DNA from 2 places in the Streptomyces sp. NPDC111516 genome. Region 2 is predicted to be linked to the other one. Evidence: riboswitches for the same ligand, from Rfam matches in the RefSeq annotation. Region 2 holds a riboswitch; the other holds the start of a gene.
The links. A riboswitch is a leader RNA that binds a small molecule or an ion and turns the genes downstream of it on or off. The one in region 2 is predicted to bind cyclic di-AMP.

Region 1 (3,401 bases), on a different contig from region 2:
AGGGTGATGTTCTGAGGAAGGTAGGCGAGGTTGCCGCCGACGGTCACCGAGCCGTGGGAGGGGCGCAGCCGGCCGGCCAGCAGGCGCAGCAGTGTGGACTTGCCCGCGCCGTTGTTGCCGACGAGGCCGGTTCGGCCCCGGCCGATGCTGAGCGAGAGCCCGTCGAGGACGGTAGTGCCGTCCGGCCACTGGAAGGACAGGGCGGAGCAGGTGAGGGAGGCGCTGGGGGTGGTGGGTGTCGCCATGGTGATCCTCGCAGTCGTGAGCGCGGTGAAGGGGGCTTCGTATGCGAGCACCACGCAGCGACCGAAACGGGAACAGGTACGGCGGTCCGAAAGATCGAGGGACGGCTCATGCACCGAGGTCGCATCCACGCGGGGTCACGGGCAGGGGGAAACACTGCTACTGCGTGACGGGCGTACGACCGGAGCCGTACGGCGCGATGATCGCGAACCTCAGATGCGCAACGTCCACCTCTATCGGAGACAACAGGACAGCTTGAAACCTTAGCGATCCGGCGGGCGGAAGGCAACGCCTCGGTTGCGTGCGGGGGAGTGGCACCAGTGAACGGGCGGCCGCTCCTGCCGGGCGTGGTCGGCCCGACGGCGGCGCACCGGAGCGAGAACATGCGAAGAGTCAGTCAAATGTCCAATATGTGCAATTTTGTTGGACATGAGCCCTTGGGTAACAAAGGGGCATTTAGGGGAGTTGCGGTCTCTGGGTGTTGCCCGAAATGCCCCTTTCTGAAGCTGCGTGGTGTGAGTCACGTTCAGGCCTCGCCGTGTCGTGGAGTGCCACCCGGTTCCCTTCTGTGCAAGGGAATTTGACATGGCTATGTGAGGTGGCTTACTTCCCGTTCAGTGATTCGATCTTGCAAATGAATTGTGATCAAAAATTAGAGGCTTGTTCCCTTCGGCATTTCTCGCCTACGGTCACCCTCAATCCGGACGGAACGCCGAATCCTGCCACCGTCCGAAAAACCGACCCACTCACGTACGGCAGGAGCGGGGGACCCAGGTAAGCCGCCGAACCGGTATCCGGAACGGCTCGGGGTGAAGTCGCAATTGCATGCGGCCAGACATCTCCAGTCTGAACCCGACAGCTCACCTCGTAGGCGACGGAGAGGAATTCGCCATGCCCGCTACGGGTAAGTATCGTCGTCGCAAGCCCACTTCGCTGACCCGCAGTTTCATCGCCGCGACCACGGGCGGAGCCGCCCTCGTGCTGCCGCTGGTCTGCGCCGGCTTCGCCTCGGCCGCGCCGGCCCAGGCCGCCACCGCCGAAAAGGCCACGGCGTCGGCCGCCACCAAAGAAATCTCCGTACAGAAGGCCGCGCCCACCGTCTATTCCGTGATCGCGGGTGACACCCTTTCCAAGATCGCGAAGCAGCATTCCGTCAGCGGTGGCTGGCAGAAGGTGTACGAGGAAAATCGAGAGACCGTCGGTGACAACCCCGCCCTGATTCACGCGGGCATGAAGCTGACCATCGGCGCCAAGGCCGGGGCCAGCGCTTCCACTGGCGTATCCGCCGTGAACAACGTCGCCGTTGCGGCCGCCGCCGCCCCCGCCAAGTACACCAACAATCTGGACGGCTGGATCAAGGAGTCGCTGGCCGTTATGGCTCAGAACGGCATCCCCGGCAGCTACGACGGCATCCACCGCAACATCATGCGCGAGTCCTCCGGCAACCCCCGGGCCATCAACAACTGGGACTCGAACGCCGCCGCCGGAATACCGTCCAAGGGTCTCCTGCAGATCATCGACCCGACGTTCCGTGCCTACCACGTGCCCGGTACGTCGATGGACAGCTACGACCCGGTCGCCAACATCACCGCAGCGTGCAACTACGCGGCCCACAAGTACGGCTCGATCGACAACGTCTTCGGTGCCTACTGACACACACTGTCACCGAACGGCGGTTCAGGGCCGACGGGTTCACGGGTTCACGCGGGGTCGAGCAGACCCCTTGTGAAGGACCGCACCCGCCGGTCAGGGACCGCCGTTCGGTCGCTGCTGGACAAGAACGGAGAGCCGGAAGAGCAGGGACTCCAGTTCCTCTCCGCCGCCGCGAGCAGGGCGTCGTCCAACGCCGACGTGTGCTGCGCGCAGTCCCCCGCGCTGCCGGCGCCTCGACGGCACGCACCAGCCGGGCTCCGCTGTGATGCGAGAAAGCCGCCGTACGGAACGACGCGATCTGCCCCGGCCGACGGTGAGCGCTACTCCGGCTTCTGGGGTGGTGGCCTGGGAACCGTGGCCGCTGCTCCTTGACGGACGGACTTCACCACGGCGTCGTGAAGGCGTCGACTGTCGTCCTCGGAGCAGCAGCGCACGGGGCTGCCCGACATGGTGAACCAGTCGATCGCACCCGTGTACTGCACAGTCACCTGGGCCGTGTCATCGGCCCAGGTCGTGTGAACCGTCAGGTCTCCGGACAGGACGCCGACCTCGTCCGTCAGCACGCCACCATGCCCGGAGAACACACCGCGAGTCGTCCATGACGCCCAAGCCATGAGACCAGGCTGGCACCAAGTCCGTGGACGCGCACCCGCAGCCGGAGCGTGGGGACTCGCCGCCCGAGCGACGCGCACGCTCAGCCGTCCGCCCTCCGCGGTGCCCCGGGACGCCCGCACCCTTCCGGAATCTGGAACGGGCGAAACTTTCCACCGGATCCCGCTGCGGTTCCCGTATCCGCCGATCCTCAACGGAATGACGCACTTTTAACACCAAACCGTTGGACCAGTTTGCCGAAACAACGAATTCCGTAGGTGAATAGCTCTTGACCTGCGGAACTCGTCAGGATTGCATGTCGTCGCCGGGAGCGACGAAACCACTCACCACGTCCTCGTCTGGAGGCGATACCGCTCCCGCGCTCAGTCACCGCACCTGTTGATCGGAATCGCACGATGACCGAAACGCTCAGCGCTCCCCAGGCGCTGGCCCCCGCGACCGGCCCCACCCCGCAGAAGCTCAAGCGTTCCATCGGTGTCGTGGGCGGAACACTGCTCACGCTCTCCTGCGTGACGCCCGCTTCGACACTCTTCGTGGTCGTACCGGACCTGTTCTCCAGCCTCGGCACGTACACCGCCCTGACCATCGGCATCGGCTCGCTGCTCTGTATCGCAGTCGCCTTCTGTTACTCGGAACTGGGCACCCTCATCCCGAGTGCGGGCGGTGAGTACGCCATGGTGTCGACCATGGCGGGACGGCTGGCCGGTTGGCTCGTCTTCGTGCTCTCTCTGCTGGTCGTGATGATCGTGCCCCCGGTCATCGCCATGGGCACGGCCGACTACCTCGCTCCCGTGGTGCACATACCGGCCCCCCTCGCGGGCGCCGGAGTCATGGTGCTCGCCACCCTCGCAGGTCTCCTGGACCTGCGCGCCAACGCGTGGATCACCGGAATC
Region 2 (3,401 bases):
CGCGCGCTCGAAGCGCTCGGCCACGTCGTCGGGGTCGGTGCCGGGCCTGATGATGTCGTTGCCGCCCGCGCAGAAGCTCACCAGATCGGGAGCGAGTTCCTTGGCGCGCGGCACCTGCTCCTCGACGATCTGGTCGAGGAGGCGTCCGCGTACGGCGAGATTGGCGTACCTGAAATCCCCGTGCGTGGAGCCGTCGATGCTCGATTCCGCATCGGGGTCCGGGAGCTCGTCCGCGAGAAGTACCGCGAAACGGTCCGCCCAGCCGACGAAAGTCCCGTCCGGACCGGGGTCGCCCACTCCCTCGGTGAAGCTGTCGCCAATCGCTGCGTACGACCCGATGACGCCGTGTCGGTTGATGACGCCACGTTGATTTTTTCTCGAATCGTCTGCCACAAACGCTCATCCTGCACTGCCGAATGTGACCTACGCGACCGTAATAAGGGGTTGACGGGTGGTGAGATAGACCACCCGGTCAGGTTTTAGTAAAGGGGGAATAAGACCGACCGGCAGCAGGGGCGGTGCGCCGCCGCGCACCGCCCCTGCTGTGTTGCTCAGGTCATACCGTGTTGGTGAACTGCCCGTTCGTTCGCTCAGACGTAGATGCCGTGCGAAGCCAGGAAGGCGATCGGGTCGATGTCCGAGCCGTACGCCGGGCCCGTGCGGACTTCGAAGTGCAGGTGCGGTCCGGTGGCGTTGCCGGTCGCGCCGGAGAGACCGATCTGCTGACCGGTGCTCACGGACTGGCCCGCCGACACGGAGATCGAGGACAGGTGGCCGTACTGCGAGTAGTGACCGTCGGCGTGCTTGATGACGACCTGGTTGCCGTACGCGCCACCCCAGCCGGCAGTGACGACGGTGCCGGAGGTGATGGACTTCACGCTGGTGCCGGTGAAGACGGGGAAGTCGATCCCGGTGTGGCTGCCGCTGGACCAGTTGGAGCCGGAGGCGCGGTAGCCGGTGGTGTGGTTGCCGGGGACCGGGTGGGCATAGCCGGAGCTGTTGCTCTGACCGGCCGGGGCGGAGGTCTTGGACTCCGTGACCGTCGACACCTTGGCCGGGGCGGACTTCGCTGCGACCGACGAGGGAACCGATGGAGCCTTCGACGGGAGGCCTGCACCCGTACCGGCGCCGGTGGGCGCGGAGTCACCCGACGCGTTGCCGCCGAGCGTCAGCTTCATGCCCGGGAGGATCAGGCCGGGGTCGTCGCCGACGACCTCGCGGTTGTCCTGGTACAGCTTCTGCCAGCCACCCTCGGTCTTGTGCTCGGCGGCAATCTTCGACAGGTAGTCACCGGAGACGACGGAGTACGTCGTGGTGGCGGCCTGCTTCTGCGCGACCGGCTTGGCCGGAGCGGCGTGCGCGGCGGCGGCGGAGACCGACTGCGGCGCGGCAGCCGGAGCGGCGTGGGCACCGGTGGCGCCGAGCAGCGGCAGCGCGAGGACGGCGCCGCCGGCGCCTGCGGCGGCGACGCCACGGGCGATGGTGCGGGTCTTCGTACGACGGTGCTTACCCGGTATGGGCATGAAGTGCTTCCTCTCCGGCGCCTACGAGGTGAGCTGTCGGGTTCGGGCTGGAGATGCCCGGCCGCGCCGAGCGCGACTTCACCCCGAGCCGGCCGGATTTCTCCGATCGGCGGCCTACCTGGTTCCCCCGCTCCTGCCACACGATGAGTGGATGCGAATTCCGGGCGGCGGCAGGATTAGGCGGTCCGTCCGGATTTGACGGTGACCGTAAGCGAGTCGGGACGGCGAGAACAAGCCACTGGTTCCGCGCCGGAATCCCCACCAGGAATTCCGAGCGGAATTCCGGTCACACTCCGTGGATTAAGGATCTTGGCCTTCCGTGCCGCGCACGGAATACCCGGCCGCCCCGCCAGCACGCACCGTCACGGATATGATCCCGCTCACGAGCAGGTGACCATTTGCCGTACATATGGGGTAAGTTACTCTAAATCAACCCATTACGGACATGTCATGCTCATCGTTCGCGCCGGAGCCTCAGCACCCGTGCGTCGAGGTCCCCTCGGAGCCCGGTGTGCAGCCCCTGATGAAGCAGTACCGAACCGTGGTGCACCGCCCCCGTGTCCAGGCAGGTGTACGTCGCCGCAGGGTCGAGTCCGCGCAGCCGCAGGGCCGGGGGCCGTTCCCCGTACCGCTGCGCCTCGAGCCACATCAGGACCACGGCCTCGTCCCGGTGGACGTACTGGACCGCGCTGAGCCCACCGCGCGGGGCGCGCAGTCGGTACAGCGAGCCGTGCTGCACCACCGGCCGGATCTCCTTGTAGAGATCCACCCAGGTCCGCGCCTCGGCCAGTTCCTCCTCGCTCCACTCGGTGAGGTCGCCGCCGACCCCGAGCACACCGGCCATCGCGCTCACGAAACGGAAGCGCAGTGAGCTGACCCTGCCGTTGAGCTGGACGTTGGGACTGTCGGTGACCCAGGCGGCCATCACCCGGGCCGGATGGATCTGACCGAAGCCCTCCTGGATGGTGAGTCGGTCGAGCGGGTCGGTGTTGTCCGAGGTCCACACCTGGTCCGTACGGGACAGAATCCCCAGATCGATCCGGCCGCCGCCGCCCGAGCAGGACTCGAAGGCGACCGAGGGGTGTGCGGCCCGGAGCCGGTCGATCAGCGCGTACAGGGCGTCGACATGCTCGATCCAGAGTTTCTGCGGATATTCCTCGCCAGGCCAGCCCGCGTCGGTGAAGGAGCGGTTGAAGTCCCATTTCACATAGTCGATGGGCGTGCTGGAGAGCAGTGCGTCCAGCTGTTCCCAGAGATATTCCCGCACATCGGCGCGGGCCAGATTGAGCACCAGTTGATTACGGAACTCGGTCCGGGCCCGCCCGGGGAAGTGCTGTACCCAGTCGGGGTGTGCACGATAGAGATCACTGTCGGCATTGACCATTTCCGGCTCGACCCAGATACCGAACTGCATGCCGAGACCGTGCACTTCGTCGGCGAGCGGCCCCAGCCCACCGGGAAAGCGGTCCGGATTCGGCGTCCAGTCGCCGAGCCCCGCCCGGTCACTGGTGCGCTGTCCGAACCACGCGTCGTCCACGACGAACAGCTCGACGCCCATCTCGGCGGCGCGCTCGGCGAGGGCGCGCTGCTGCTCCTGCGCGATGTCGAAGCCGGTCGCCTCCCAGGAGTTGTAGAGCACCGGCCGCAGACTCCCTGCGTCCGGGATCACCTGGGCCAGTTGCCAGGCGTGCCAGCCCCGGCTCGCCCCGCCGAACCCCGCCGCGCTCCACAGACCGGCGAAGACGGGTGTGATGTACGACTCCCCCGGCGCGAGCAGCAGCAGCCCCGAGTCGTCGTGCCCGGCACCGCCGGTGATCTGCACGAGCCCGTCGGACAACCGCTGTACGGAGATCCGCCACGACCCGGACCAGCCGAGTG

Region 1: another riboswitch for cyclic di-AMP. It lies ahead of ACZ7L9_RS12965 (transglycosylase SLT domain-containing protein); the one in region 2 lies ahead of ACZ7L9_RS20305 (M23 family metallopeptidase).

The regions. Positions count from the first base shown of each region.
Region 1 is NZ_JBVKBV010000005.1:174,630-178,030, reverse strand. Features, by position in the region: gene ACZ7L9_RS12970 (ATP-binding cassette domain-containing protein) at 1-245, opposite strand, end outside; cyclic di-AMP (ydaO/yuaA leader) riboswitch at 972-1,132, shown strand; gene ACZ7L9_RS12965 (transglycosylase SLT domain-containing protein) at 1,135-1,896, shown strand; gene ACZ7L9_RS12960 (hypothetical protein) at 2,217-2,510, opposite strand; gene ACZ7L9_RS12955 (APC family permease) at 2,904-3,401, shown strand, end outside.
Region 2 is NZ_JBVKBV010000010.1:42,329-45,729, reverse strand. Features, by position in the region: gene ACZ7L9_RS20310 (SGNH/GDSL hydrolase family protein) at 1-393, opposite strand, end outside; gene ACZ7L9_RS20305 (M23 family metallopeptidase) at 591-1,523, opposite strand; cyclic di-AMP (ydaO/yuaA leader) riboswitch at 1,527-1,683, opposite strand; gene ACZ7L9_RS20300 (alpha-galactosidase) at 1,978-3,401, opposite strand, start outside.